DNA from 3 places in the Candidatus Thiodiazotropha sp. AKIB8 genome. Region 1 is predicted to be linked to each of the others. Evidence: predicted binding sites of a transcription regulator. Region 1 holds the regulator's gene; each other region holds the start of a gene.

Region 1 (4,999 bases):
GAATCTGGTCGAGAATATTCTCAAACTCATCCTCAGAGATATCATCGCTGGCATTTCCTGCCGCTTTTTTCTTCTCAGGCTCACTGTCTGCTACTTTATTGGGATCGAATTTGCCCTTGCCATGGATCTGATCAAGGATATTCTCGAACTCATCTTCTGAAATATCATCCGAATCAGCTTTCTGACTCTTTTCATCTGCTTTAGGTTTACCGGTAAACTTCCCCTTACCGTGGAGATCATCCAATAGCGATTCAAATTCATCCTCAGAGATATTGTCACTTGCGGCAGTAGTCTCAGCTGGTTCCTGGATGGCATCAAGAAGCTCTTCGAATTCGTTTTCACTCAGATCTTCCGTCTCTGCCTCGGAATCAGCCTGCGCCGGCTCTTCAACCGCCTCGACAGCTTCCTCCTCAACCTCTTCCTGCTCCTCTTCCTCACCTTCGGGCACAGCAAATGTATTCAGGCGTTGAATGAGACTGGGTTCGGCATGATCGGGCATGACCCCCTGGCGCACATCATTGAACATCGCATTCACGACATCCAGCACTTCAAGCACCGAATCCATTAAATCCGGCCCTACACTGCGCTGACCTTGGCGCAGGATATTAAATACGTCTTCTGCGCGGTGACAAACCTCAACCAAAGGATCAATGGTGAGAAAGCCTGCGCCACCCTTGATGGTATGGAAACCACGAAAAACGGCGTTGAGCAGATCAAAATCGTCAGGTTGCTGCTCAAGGTCGACCAACTGCTCACTAAGCAGCTCAAGAATTTCTCCTGCCTCGACCAAAAAATCCTGAAGGATTTCGTCGTTGACATCGATGCTCATCTAACACTCCCGGTAACACTACCGAATATTGCCATTCTTATTGACTGATATATCGGTCTAAACCTGAATAACTAAAATCCAAGGCTGGAGAGCAGATCATCCACGTCATCCTGACTGGTCACTTGATCCCCTTGATCGAGACCTGGAATCGCCGGACCGGCCAACTCTTCGTTACTCTTCTTCTCGCTCCCTTCGTCAAACTTATCGCCCGTAATGCGGACCAACATTACCAATTTCTCTTCAACATCGTGAACCAGTGTGATCACCTTACGGATAATCTGGCCGGTGAGATCCTGAAAGTCCTGAGCCATTAGCACGTCAGAGAGGTTTTTATGCAGACTGGCGGCATCTTCTTTAGATTTGGCGAGATATTCAGACAAAGAAAGACTCAGATCCTTAAAGTCATCCTTATTCAGCATACGAGAACGCAATCGCTCCCACTGCTCCAATAATTCAGCGGATTGGGATTCAATGCCTTCAACCAACGGCATACTCTTTTCAACCGCTGTCAGGGTACGATCCGCAGATTGCTCAGTCATTGTAATGACATAACTGAGCCGTTCTTTGGCATCAGGTATTTCAAAACTGGTCATATCGTTGATGCGTGCATCGAGTAGAAACCCGTTGATCGCATCATGCAGCTCGCGTGTCAAACGACCGACTTCAAGAAACAGTTGATCATTATTTGTAGGAGTGGTCAGTGCTGCGATCAGCCTTTCAGACTCCTCTTCATCGCCTGATTCCAAACTGCTGACCAACGCTTTGGCTGTATCTAAACGCAGCTGGTTATCCTGTTGTTGCCCCATAGTGAGAAACTCCCGGAGAAAAAAGGTTAACCCACGCGTTCAAAGATCTTACCGATCTTCTCTTCCAGGGTGGTTGCGGTAAAGGGCTTTACAACATAACCGTTGACGCCTGCCTGGGCCGCCTCAATAATCTGCTCGCGTTTAGACTCAGCTGTCACTAGAAGAACTGGCAGGCCAGCCAGTTTCTCATCTGCTCGCACAGCCTTCAGTAGATCGATACCCGTCATGCCAGGCATATTCCAGTCTGAGACGAGAAAATCGAAATTCCCGCTCTGCAACATGGGCAATGCAGTCAAGCCATCGTCTGCCTCCTGGGTATTGTTGAAACCCAAGTCTCTCAGCAAGTTTTTGATAATTCGCCGCATTGTGGAGAAATCATCCACAATGAGGATCTTCATATTTTTGTCCAATGCTTACTCCCTCCTGTATTTTTTACCGGTCATCTCCAATCACGGCATCTACAGGCCAACCAATTACTACTCTTCTTCGTGCACTAGTGAGAGCCATTCTGTCAGTCTAGAGCGCAATCGCAAGGTTGCCTGACTGTGTATCTGGCAGACCCGAGATTCACTGACACCCAACACATGCCCGATCTCCCGAAGATTCATTTCATCGTCATAATACATAGCGATCACCAATCGCTCCCGTTCAGGTAAACTGGCTATAGCCTCAGCCAGCGCCTTCTTGAAGGCATCCTTCTGCAAACCCTCAAAGGGGCTGTCCATCGGGCCTTCACGGGAAGCCGGAAAGCCATCACTGACTGCTGTCAATTCATCCAGACTGAATATCCGGCATCCGGTTGAGTCCTGCAGGATCTGATGATAATCCTCCAGGCTCATCTCAAGCGCCTGCGCCACCTCGATATCCCGAGCATCTCGACCCTCGGTGTTTTCGATTTCTCGCATCGCCTCGGCCACCATGCGTGCCTTACGATGCACAGAACGTGGCGTCCAATCACTACGCCTGATCTCATCCAGCATGGCCCCCCTGATGCGGATACCCGCATAGGTCTCAAAACTGGCACCCTGAGTGGGATCATAGTTTTTGCTTGCTTCCAGCAAACCCAGCATACCTGCCTGGATCAGATCATCCGATTGCACATTAGGTGGCAATCGATTCATCAAATGATAGGCGATCCTTTTGACCAGCCCTGCATGCTGGTTAACCAAGTCATTGTAGCTCTGCTGCTTTTGCACGGCGGTGTATGTCGCTAAACCGTTCACCGTCATTACTCCCCATATTGGCTTGAAAATTGGATCAGGCGTTCGACAAAAAACTGCAGATCACCACTGACTCCAGTTGGTACAGGCCAGTTATCGGCCTTCTTGGCTAAATTCTTGAACGCCTGCGCTACTCTCGATCTCGGAAAGGCCTCAACCACCGGTTTTTGACTCTTCACCGCTTTCCTGAGCTGCTCATCATACGGAATACTGCCCATGTAGCTGAGCATAACATCCAGATACTGATCAGTAACCCGACACATCTTGTTGTACAGATCGCGTCCTTCCTGAACAGTTTTGACCATATTGGCCAGTATACGAAAACGACTGATACCATGCTCTCGATTTAATAGTTTAATTATGGCATAGGCATCTGTAATTGATGCTGGCTCGTCACAGACAACCACAATCTGCTCCTGAGCCGCCCTGCTAAAGCTGATTACCAAATCAGAAATACCTGCTGCAGTATCGATCAGCAATATGTCCACATCATTGGCCAGCTCACTAAATGCATGAATCAATCCTGCATTTTCTGCTGGTGACATCTCCGCCATGTGCTGAATACCAGAGGCGCCCGGTACAACCCGCAAACCCTTTGGCCCGGTGACAATGATATCCTCAAGGGAAGCTTCACCCCGCATCACATGGGAGAGGTTTAGTTTAGCATGTAATCCAAGTACCACGTCCAGATTAGCCAAACCCATATCCGCATCCAACAGCATCACCCGCCGTCCCATTTCGGAGAGGGCAATCCCCAGGTTGGCGGAAATATTGGTTTTACCCACGCCCCCCTTGCCGCCAGTAACAGCAATTACTCTAACAGGTTCTGGGTTAACCATCCTACGTAGTCCGGTTGCCTGGTCTTCGATATGTTCAGACATTTGCATGTTCGCTCATTCCTCCGAAGGCCATAGCCAGATACTCCTCATCGGGTTGATGTTCTGTCTGTTGCGTCATTTCAACAGCCTGTCTTATTAGTACTTCGGATCGGGCAACATGAATATCTTCAGGCACCCGCTGGCCATCAGTGGTAAACGCCAGGGGAAGCCTAGCTTCCAGTAACGCAGAAAACACACCACCGAGGGAGGCGGCTTCATCCATTTTTGTCAGGATTGCAGCCACAGGTGAGATAGCACCAAATGAACGAATCGCGTGAGTCAGAGCGCTACGCTGTGTAGTCGCTGAGAGTGTCAGTAAGGCCTTCACCGGATGATTACCCTGATTCAAGAGCGCTAGACGCTCTGTCAATTTCAGATCCCGTTGACCCATTCCTGCTGTGTCGATCAATACCAGGCGTTTTTCTGCAAATGCATGCAGAGCACTACTCAACTCCTCAGGGGAAGTGACGCTGCGAACAGGCACATCCAGAATTTGACCATAGTTCTGTAACTGTTCCTGAGCACCAATGCGATAGCTGTCCGCTGAAATCAGTGCCAGATGGCGATTACCATGGCGTAGACAAAACTTTGCCGCCAGTTTGGCGATGGTTGTTGTCTTTCCAACGCCGGTTGGGCCGACCAGAGCCAGAATACCTCCGGCATTAAGCAGATCGTCATGCTCAACCAGAAATTCCCGACCGAGATGATTCAAAGCCTGTCTCCAGGCCAGTTCAGGAGTCTCAGCATCCTCTGCCCGATAGGCCAATTCACGGCAATGGGCGGCATCCAAACCAAGTCCCATGAGTTGCCGCATCAATTCTTGTGTTTGAGGACGACGATGGCCCATATCGCGCCAAGTCAGTTCGGATAACTCATTTTCCATCATCCGGCGCAGTGCCTGCATCTCCTGCCGCATCTCGCGCAACACTGGATCCTGGCTCCATTCCACTTTAGGTTTATCCCTACCCTCGCCTGTATCAAAGGTCTGATGCCTCTCATTGCGCTTAGGGGAGATATTTTTTACACCCCCCTCAACGTCTTTATAAGCTGAAGCAGCAACAGAGTGGGTAGTTGCCTTTTTACCCTTAATCTCTGGTTCGTTTGATTCTATGGAGGTCGGTTGGGTAGTGCTGAAGGCAGACTCATCATAATCTACCGCTGCTACCAGCTCGATGCCTCCCTCTACTCCCTTATTCGAGAGAATAACCGCATCCGATCCCAATGCCTCTTTAACCTGGCGCAAGGCCTGTCGCATGTCAGAAGCGA
Region 2 (4,999 bases), on a different contig from region 1:
ATAGTTACTTTGTCCATAGTCAGACATTCAGTCTGCTAGCGGCATACGCTAACTGTTTGGACATGGCGCATCATACGTAAAATAAATGCCTCATGGATAGCACTATTTTTTTTGCACCAAGATAAAGCTTAAGCGGTGTTGAGTTATAGTAATTATAAATATTTCATGCACCAGTAAGATGCGTTTTATCTATATAAATAGTCTGTAAAATAATATTTGCACCATTATGAGGCTTGTGTCCTTTTTTTGATTCAATAGCTTTAATCTTTGCGCACTAATTTGTATCTTATCTGGAAAGCGTGTCACTCTGTTTTTACAATAAAATAGCTTTGGAGTCATCAATGGCCTGGTTATGGTTGTTAGCTGCGGGATTATTTGAAATATTTTTCGCCGTTTTTTTAAAACTGTCGGATGGCTTTACCAAGCCTGGCTATACGATATTGTTTGCTCTGTCTGCATTGCTCTCTTTTTATGCTTTAACAAAGGCAATGCAAATCATTCCAATTGGGACAGCTTACGCGGTGTGGACAGGAATTGGTGCTGTTGGGGTGGTTGTGCTTGGAGCCATACTTTTTTCTGAGCCACTGACGGGGATGAGGCTCTTTTTTATATCAACATTGATCGGTTCGATTATTGGCTTAAAGTTTGTCTCTTGAGGGTGTCGGGAGGATGATTGAATCAGGACTATCAATAACTGCACTTCAACCTTTTCCCATTGATAGGTATAAGCGAATTTCCTGCAAAGTCATTAAAACCAGTGCTCGTGCCCATCGGGCTCGTATTGTAGGGTGGGGTCCAGCCCCACCAATAGCAGTTAAGTGAGCGCCATGGGTCTTAGATTCACAAAATGTTGGAATATCTTGATTCACCTTCTGATTCAGCGCTCTGTTTGATTTCATCGAGTTTTCTGAAAACTTCCATGCTGTTCTCTTCCATCGTTTTAAGCGCGTTCATCAGTGCGCTGTAATCTCGTTCACTCTGAAGGAGTTTGAAAATATCATGTGTCGTTTTATGAACAATCTCATGGGGTTGTTCCAGCGCTTTGTAATAGGGTGAGGATGAGAAAAACTCATCACCTTCGCCTTCGTAGTACCACTTACCGAGTCTGCAGTTGTGGTGATCGACAAATTCAAATGCAGCTTCGCCGTGATTGATTGAGAGATAGGTGTTTACCTTCCACAACATATGGTCCAGCTTTGCCAGCCCCATAAAAACACTGTCAGTTGTTGCCGATATATCACCAAAGTAGCCTTTAACCTCTTCATTGATGTTTTTGAGGTTCTCTTCGAACCCTTTTACCTTGCCCTGGACATCGTCAATACACTCGATCAGTCGGGTTGAGTCACCACCAACAGATTCCACGTTTTGTTGCATGGATTGGATTACATCGTTGGTGTCACTGATTGCTGATTGTGTCTTGTCTGCAAGACCTCGTACTTCATCAGCAACTACGGCAAAACCTCGTCCCTGCTCTCCAGCTCGCGCTGCTTCAATAGCTGCATTCAAAGCGAGGAGATTGGTCTGCTCTGCAATGCCCCTTATAAATGCCAGAATTGAGCTGATTTCAGTGGCGCGGGAAGACATGTTTTTTACAGAGCCTTCTGCATGAGTAGAGAGTCTGGAGAGGTCATCCAATGCCTCTGTGATATGAGATATATCAGTTGTCAGACCTGTAAAATGTGAGCGCACATTCGTAGCACAGCTTAAGGTGTGTTTTGCTGATACGACTGAATCGGCCAGGTCGGATTGAATAATACCCAAGCCAGCTTTCATCTGCGAGTTTTCGAAGGTCATCAACTCATTGAGTTGAGACTCCCCGGATGAGTGCTGTTGAAGTGAGGTTAGGGTTTCAGACTGCCTGTCCAGTTGTTCCTCAAGTGCTGCAGCTTTCTCCCTCAGTTTATTATTTTCCGACTCAAGCTCTACAATGTGAGCCTTATCCTTCCTATTGAACCATCCCATACTGGTATCTCCATGCCGATCCATTTAGAGTTAGATATAGATAGCGTCAGTTTTCTTGATAGCTTTAGCAGGGATATTTGGCTGCGCCTGGCCAGATCTTCAGACTACGATGGCCAGACCCAGTTTAGAATATTCGGTTCAGCCCGTTCAGGGCAGCCACACGATAAGCTTCTGCCATAGTTGGGTAGTTGAATGTGGTTTCTGCGAAATAGAGCAGACTGTTGGCTTCCCCGGGTTGAGCCATGATGGCCTGCCCTATGTGAACAATCTCGGAAGCCTGTTCGCCAAAACAGTGGATGCCAAGGATTTCCAGGGTTTCACGATGAAACAACAGCTTCAGCATACCCACATCATGACCGGTAATCTGCGCCCGCGCGATGGTGCGGAAACTGGCCTGGCCTACCTCATAAGGGATCTTGCTGGCAGTGAGTTCCCGTTCGGTCCGGCCAAGAGAACTGATCTCAGGCAGGGTATAGATTCCAGTTGGAAAGTCATCGATGAGTTGCCAGTCTGCGCTACCGGTAGCTATCTGGGCACCAACAAAACGACCCTGATCGTAACTGGCACTGGCCAGGGCAGGGGGGCCCACCACATCACCCACAGCATAGATATGGGGTAGTGAGGTGGCATAGGTTTTATCGATTTCGATCTGGCCACGATGGTTTACAGTGACTCCTATCTCTTCCAGTCCCATCTGTTCAGTATTACCACTGCGTCCGTTGGCCCAGAGTAGAACATCGGTCTTGAATTTTTTACCCGACTTACAGTGCAGAACGACCCCGTCATCCATTGGTTCAACCTGCTCGTACTCCTCGTCGTGGCGAATCACGGTTCCCTGGTTACGCAGGTGGTAACTCAGTGCATCGGTGATTTCATCATCCAGAAAAGATAGTAGGCGGTCGCGGGTGTTGACCAGATTAACTTTGACATCGAGATTGCAGAAGATCGAAGCGTATTCACAACCGATCACACCAGCACCATAGATGGTGATGGAGTCGGGTGTACTGTCGAGACGTAGTACCGAATCACTATCCAATACTCTGGGATGGTTGAAATCGATATCCTTGGGATGGTAAGGGCGCGACCCGGTTGCAATCACAAAGTGATCCCCTGTGACCTCTTCACTCACCCCCCGATCCTGCATGATCTCCAGTCGGTGAGTATCGATGAATCTTGCTCTGCCATGAATGACATCGATTCTATTTCGGGCATAGTGTCGCAGGCGACTGCGCACCTGTTCGCTGATCACCTTGCCGGTAGCTTGAAGCAGATCGGAATATTCGACCTGAATCTGATCCTGAGTATGTTGGAAGAGGGGATTCTTCCGATAGTCGCGCAGCAACTGAATGTTGTGTCGAAGTGCCTTGGAAGGGATCGTGCCCCAATGGGTGCATCCTCCGCCCACTTTGTCATGTGCTTCGATTACCGCTACCCGCTTGCCGCTCTTTACCAGCTTCATGGCAGCCCCTTCACCACCGGGACCACTGCCAATCACTACTACATCAAAATGCTTTGCACTCATTGCTACTCCGCCATTGGTTCAGCTTGTCTAGGCAACAGTCTATCAGTAATTTCGCGGTGCAGCATTCACTGCGAAATCAAATCAACCAGAGACATTGATGCCAGAACCCCATAAGTCAGTGGACATTCGATCTCTCTGTTATCTGACCCTAGTGAGATTTGAGAGATGTAAAAGCATTACTCAGTAGAGAATAAAAAGCAGAACAATTACAAATCATCAGAGTGGTAAGGGGAGGGTGAGTATGCAACTGGGATCTTACTCCCCTCTCCCCATGCGGGAGAGGGGGGATCATAAACACCGTCATCTGCCTAATTGATGCTGATCGTTAATCTGCTTTGATTCACGGCAAAATTCCATAAATCCATCAAGTTCCATTGCAGGTGCGATCAGATCACCTTGGACAATATTGCATTCATAGTTTTTAAGACGATCTAATGTCTGCTGCTCCTCAATACCCTCAGCAACAATTTTGATGCCCAGTTTTCTTGCCATGCTGATCGTTCCTTCAACGATGATTGCATCAGTCTCCTGAGTGGTGATGTCTTTGATCAGCATTCGGTCAATCTTAATTACATCAATAGGCAGATTCTTAATATACGCAAGAGATGATTGGCCTGTACCGAAATCATCGATGGCCAGGGTGAAGCCCGCCTGGCGCAACTGATCCAGCTTATTTACCGTTTCATCGAGATCCTGCATCAGCGCATGCTCCGTTACTTCAAAAGTCAGGCGTTTGGCATCAATGGCATGATTATTAATAGTTGACATGATATTCGCCACGAACTCTCGCTCAGTAAACTGAAGCGGGCTGACATTTATGGAAACCTTAAACGCATCATCCACCAATCTTGACTCTTCCAGGGCATTGATATGCTGGCAGACCAGTTCCACTACCTGTTTGCCTAGCTCGATAATTAGCCCACTCTGTTCGGCATATTCTATGAAATTGTCTGGTGCGACCAGGCCGTCCTGTGGATGGTGCCAGCGAACCAGCGCCTCTGCGCCAATCATATTACCATCCATCGTGACCATTGGCTGATAGTGGAGAACCAGGTCGTTATTTTTAAGGGCAGTGCGTAGCCCCTGTTCAAGACTCATTAACAGATTTGCCTTCTCTTGCATCTCCGGACTGTAGAGACTGATGCTGTTGCGGCCAACATACTTTGCCTGATACATGGCAAAATCAGCACGCTTTAACAGGTCATTTGGATTGTCAGCATGAATAGGAAAAAGCGCGATACCGATACTCGCTGACATATGAATCTCTTTACCACCAAGCTGGAATGGATGTCTGAGGGCCTGTTGGATTGTTTGGGCTTTCTCTTCGGCTAGATTGATAGCCCCAGGTTCTTGGTCTGCAACCTCGGGCATCAGCAATACAAATTCATCACCACCAAGACGTGTTGCTGTGTCCTCTTCACTAAGGCAGTGATTGAGTCTGCCAGCGAACTGTTTTAGCAGTTCATCACCTTGTTGGTGTCCCATTGAATCATTTAGGGTTTTGAAGTTATCAAG
Region 3 (4,999 bases), on a different contig from region 1:
CGTCTGCCAGACTAAACCATAAGAAATTTCAGGATATTTATAATGATGGCAAACCTCTTCGAAAAAGCCCGTTTCAACATGGTGGAACAACAGATCCGCCCATGGGAAGTTATCGACCCAAGCGTCTTGTCGCTAATGGAAACCATGCCCAGAGAGGCATTTGTACCTGAGGCCTACAACGATCTTGCCTATGCAGATATAGAAGTTCCGATCGGTCACGGACAGAAGATGATGTTCCCACGTATCGAAGGTCGACTGATGCAGGCTCTTGATCTACAGCCTGACAACAGAGTGCTGGAGATAGGGACAGGTAGTGGCTATCTCACCGCCTGTCTGGCAAACCTTGCCAAAGAGGTTGTCTCTATAGATATCCATCAGCAGTTTACCGATGCGGCGGCAGGCAAGCTCGAAGCGCAAGGCCTGCAAAATGTAACACTGCTGACAGGTGACGCCCTGGCAGAGCCCGTGGAGGGAGGCCCCTTTGACGCGATAGCTGTTACCGGCTCACTGCCTACCAGCAAGCAGGTTGAAATATTTCGTCAACAGCTGGCTATCGGGGGACGGATGTTTGTTGTTATCGGTGTCCCACCCGTGATGCAGTGCATCCTAATCACAAGACATGAAGAGAAGATATTCCAGGAAGAGAGCATTTTTGAAACCGAAGTAGCAGCTTTAGAGAATGCTCCCGCTCCGGTGGAGTTTGAGTTCTAACCCCTCCTCTAGGGTCTGTTAACACTAATCAAATAGGCCCTAGCTGCCTTTGATTGGAACCAAGCAGCAGGGTGGGAAATATAATTATTATGACGAGTAGAGGGATATCATGAGCATAAATAAGAGCACATTACCACTGACACATGCAGCAACCAGTCAACTATTGATTGTCAACACCCAGGAGAGACTGACCAAGGCGATGCCTGATCAGGATCTGGCACTGATGATCCCCAGCATCGTCCAGCTGAGCAAAGCCGCCAGTATGCTGGACATTCCCATCATCCTCTCGGAACACTATGGGCAGGGATTGGGAAATACACTTTCTGAAATCACCGAGCACCTTCCCCCACACACCAAGGCTAAAGATAAGCTGACCTTCTCCTGCTGTACCGCCCCCGGATTCGAAGAGGAGCTGGCTGAAAACGGTGCGCGGAAACAGATTGTGATGGTGGGCCTGGAGGCCCACATCTGTATCTTACAAACAGCGGCCGGTCTACAACAGTGGGGATACCAGGTCTTCGTCGCGGAAGATGGCATCGCATCCCGTAAGGCCGTCCACCGTGAAAATGCCCTCATGCGCATGCGTCGCGGCGGTATCAACATCACCAATATGGAATCTGTCATATTTGAATGGATGGGCGATGCAACCCACCCCAAATTCAAAGAGATTTCTCAGTTAATCAGATGAGGCGCAAATGATTGATTCGGGATCGGGTATGGCTAGTGTACACCGATCCCTGAATCAGTCGTTAACTGCTAACAACTTTCGACGCCCACAATCCAGCCACCCCTCGATGCATAACCAGTATGTTTGGTAAATCAGGGTAATTCACTCTGAATTATCCCTCACAACTCTGCATTTCTGCACCACCGCTAAAGTTAACAATTATTCATATTTATTATGAAAAAGAGACTCAAGTTATCCAATTAAACATCGCTATATTCATCATACACAGCGATTTCTGACTTCGAATTAACCTCTCCTACTCAGGGATATTGAGGAAAAAGACTAACGATTAGCCATTTGGAGAGCACTTTCCGAATGGCTGTTCAGTTTAACACTCAATTTCTGGTGATCTCGATGTCATTTCTAAATAACCTACCCATCAAACTACGACTCTATATTCTTGTGGGCATTTTGCTCTTCGTTTCGCTATTTGTAGGACTATTGGGACTCAGGGGTATGCAGCAGGCTGACCATGCAATCGATGAGCTATATCACACCGATATGGAACATATGCATGTGTTGTCAACAATTCTTGAAAAACTCGAAGACAGTCGAGCACAACTTCTGCTGTCACTGCAGCATGACCCCAGCTCACCCTTCGCGGCCATGCATGACCACCCACCATCCAAGCACATCCAGCAAGTTCATGACAGTATAGAATCCGTCGACGAGCACTGGGCGGAATTCATGGCTTCTCACCTGACAAGTGAGGAAAAACAACTGGCCGATGAGTTCAATAGAGAACTAAAGCGCTATGAGAGTGAAGGACTGAAAGCCACCACTAAGTTACTTGAAGGGGGGGAATACCATAAAGCCAATGAAGTGTTATTGAAGGTCATCAATCCATCCCTGCATAAAATCAATGTGACAACCAAAAAACTACTGGACTCGGTTGAGCATCAAGCTGAACTCGCTTTCACTGAGACGGATCAGTCTTACCACAGCATGATAACCCTAATCACTACCAGCCTGGTATTGGGTGCATTGATCAGTATGACACTGGCCTACATCACCATCAGCGGCATCTCCAGAGGCGTCAGTGTGGTTGAGAAGACCGCGAAACAGCTCGCGGATGGAGAGTTGAACGCCCGGATAGACTACAGCAGCAAAGACGAGATCGGACACATCGCTGTCTCATTCAACCAAATGGCAGAGAAATTCCATGATGCCATGAACCAGGTCAAGGACTCAGTGGTGCAACTGGCCTCGGCGGCAGAAGAGACCTCCTCAGTCACAAATCAGACCACTGAAGGCATCAACAAGCAGCTGACCGAAACCAGTCAGGTTGCAACGGCGATCAATCAGATGAGTGCCACCGTACACGAAGTGGCGCATAATGCGGTCGATGCAGCAACTGCAGCAAAAGAGGCAGACAGCACCTTTGTCGAGGGCAGAGAGGTCATCGATCAAGTCATCGAAGGCATTGGCGACCTGGCGAAAGAGGTGGAACAAGCGGCAACAGTAATTCAGGAACTTGAGCATGAAAGCCGCAATATCGGAAGTGTCCTGGATGTCATCAAAAGCATTGCCGAGCAGACCAACCTGCTGGCTCTCAACGCTGCAATAGAGGCTGCACGAGCCGGAGAGCAGGGTCGTGGATTTGCTGTTGTGGCTGATGAGGTTAGAACCCTGGCCGGACGCACCCAGGACTCGACTCAAGAGATCGAGGAGATGATCAGTAAACTCCAGCATGGCGCTGACAATGCAGTAAAGGTTATGTCAAATGGCAAGGAGATGACTCAAACCGGTGTTGAACAGGCGGCATCAGCTGGAGAGGCTTTGCAGAAAATCAACACTGCAGTGACTCGCATCTCTGAAATGAATACCCAGATAGCCAGTGCTGCTGAAGAGCAGAGTTCGGTTACCGAGGAGATTAACCGCAGCATTCTCAGTATCAACTCTGTGACTGAACAATCTGCATCAGGTGCTCAACAGACCGCTCTGGCCAGCGATGAACTGGCCAGGTTGGCAGATCAACTCAAGACTCTGGTCGACCGTTTCAAGGTATAGACTGAACCGATGCTCTGATCGAATCCATTCGATCAGAGCATCCCCTCATCAGTGTCTCGGGCAGGCGCTACCATGTCGCCCTGCTTATGCCCGCCTCACAGCAGATCCCCATAACTGTTCATGCCATCAACAGCCCTGTTGATCCTTACCTCTGATCTTCTACCACTCAAAAAGCAGATTTATCCATATAAATTTAGCGGTATTAGGCACAAAGTGTCGACATATTTCAATTCATTGGCTATATATTAGAGACCTTGAGGCAGTTATTACCAAATTATGTCGACATATAATCGACAAACAGACACCAGAGGAACCCGTCACATGTCCAAATATGCTGAGATCTATAAACACTCCTTGGATGACCCACAAGCCTTCTGGGGTGATGTTGCCCAGGGACTGCATTGGGATAAGCCTTGGGACAAGGTTCTGGATGAGAGCGCCCAACCCTCACCCCGCTGGTTTGTCGGCGGTCAGCTCAATACCTGCTTCAATGCCCTGGATCGACATATCGATGCGGGCAATGGCGATCGGCTGGCATTGATCTACGACAGCCCTGTTACCGATCAGAAGCAAACCTTCACCTACTACGAACTACGCGAGCGTGTAGCCAGACTGGCTGGGGCACTAACCGCCCGGGGCGTAGAAAAAGGTGACCGGGTTATCGTCTATATGCCGATGATTCCTGAAGCCGCCATCGCAATGCTCGCCTGCGCCCGGATCGGTGCAATACACTCAGTGGTGTTTGGTGGATTTGCAGCCAAAGAGCTGGCCACAAGAATCGACGACTCGAAACCAAAAATGGTGCTTTCTGCCTCCTGCGGCATCGAACCCAGTCGCGTGGTGGCCTACAAGCCTCTACTGGATGAAGCGATCGAGCTTTCACAGCATAAACCGGATGCCTGCATCATCAAGCAGAGACCTCAACTGACCGCAGAACTGCAAGATGGGCGGGATTCTGATTGGGATCAAGCATTAGCCCAGGCAGAGCCGGCGAATTGCGTCCCGGTTGCGGCAACCGATCCACTCTATATCCTCTACACCTCCGGTACCACGGGCCAACCCAAAGGGGTGGTCAGAGACAACGGAGGACATGCCGCTGCGCTGCTCTGGTCTATGAAAAACATCTACAACGTCGACCCAGGGGATGTCTATTGGGCTGCTTCTGATGTCGGATGGGTGGTTGGCCACAGCTATATTGTCTATGCGCCTCTGCTAGCGGGTTGCACCACTGTAATCTATGAGGGAAAACCGGTCGGAACCCCCGATCCAGGGGCATTCTGGCGGGTGATCAGTGAATACAAGGTGAAAGTCCTGTTTACTGCACCCACCGCTTTTCGCGCCATAAAAAAGGAAGACCCTCAGGGCGCCTACATGTCCAAGTACGATCTCAGCTGTATGGATACACTCTATCTTGCAGGTGAACGTTGTGATCCGGATACCCTGCACTGGGCTGAGACGATGCTGGAAAAACCGGTCATCGATCACTGGTGGCAGACCGAAACCGGCTGGGCCATTGCAGCCAATCCCATGGGGATTGAGCCACTACCTGTA

The links. The regulator FliA, encoded in region 1, starts transcription of late flagellar genes. The targets are predictions, from matches to a motif close to GCTAAAGTTNNNNNNNNNNCNGCCGATA.
Region 2: a site for FliA is predicted at 2,004-2,031, ahead of AC4IFB_RS01260 (methyl-accepting chemotaxis protein). Genes of this name have one in related genera too.
Region 3: a site for FliA is predicted at 1,624-1,651, ahead of AC4IFB_RS02625 (HAMP domain-containing methyl-accepting chemotaxis protein). Genes of this name have one in related genera too.

What each region holds. Positions count from the first base shown of each region.
Region 1 is NZ_JBSYOO010000022.1:1,873-6,871, reverse strand. It holds gene AC4IFB_RS04165 (chemotaxis protein CheA) at 1-829, opposite strand, end outside; gene AC4IFB_RS04160 (protein phosphatase CheZ) at 901-1,635, opposite strand; gene cheY (chemotaxis response regulator CheY) at 1,662-2,033, opposite strand; gene AC4IFB_RS04150 (RNA polymerase sigma factor FliA) at 2,112-2,858, opposite strand; gene AC4IFB_RS04145 (MinD/ParA family ATP-binding protein) at 2,864-3,742, opposite strand; gene flhF (flagellar biosynthesis GTPase FlhF) at 3,729-4,999, opposite strand, start outside.
Region 2 is NZ_JBSYOO010000008.1:21,155-26,153, forward strand. It holds gene AC4IFB_RS01255 (DMT family transporter) at 342-656, shown strand; gene AC4IFB_RS01260 (methyl-accepting chemotaxis protein) at 841-1,962, opposite strand; gene sthA (Si-specific NAD(P)(+) transhydrogenase) at 2,087-3,484, opposite strand; gene AC4IFB_RS01270 (putative bifunctional diguanylate cyclase/phosphodiesterase) at 3,785-4,999, opposite strand, start outside.
Region 3 is NZ_JBSYOO010000015.1:47,920-52,918, reverse strand. It holds gene AC4IFB_RS02635 (protein-L-isoaspartate O-methyltransferase family protein) at 43-711, shown strand; gene AC4IFB_RS02630 (isochorismatase family protein) at 821-1,399, shown strand; gene AC4IFB_RS02625 (HAMP domain-containing methyl-accepting chemotaxis protein) at 1,793-3,448, shown strand; gene AC4IFB_RS02620 (propionyl-CoA synthetase) at 3,725-4,999, shown strand, end outside.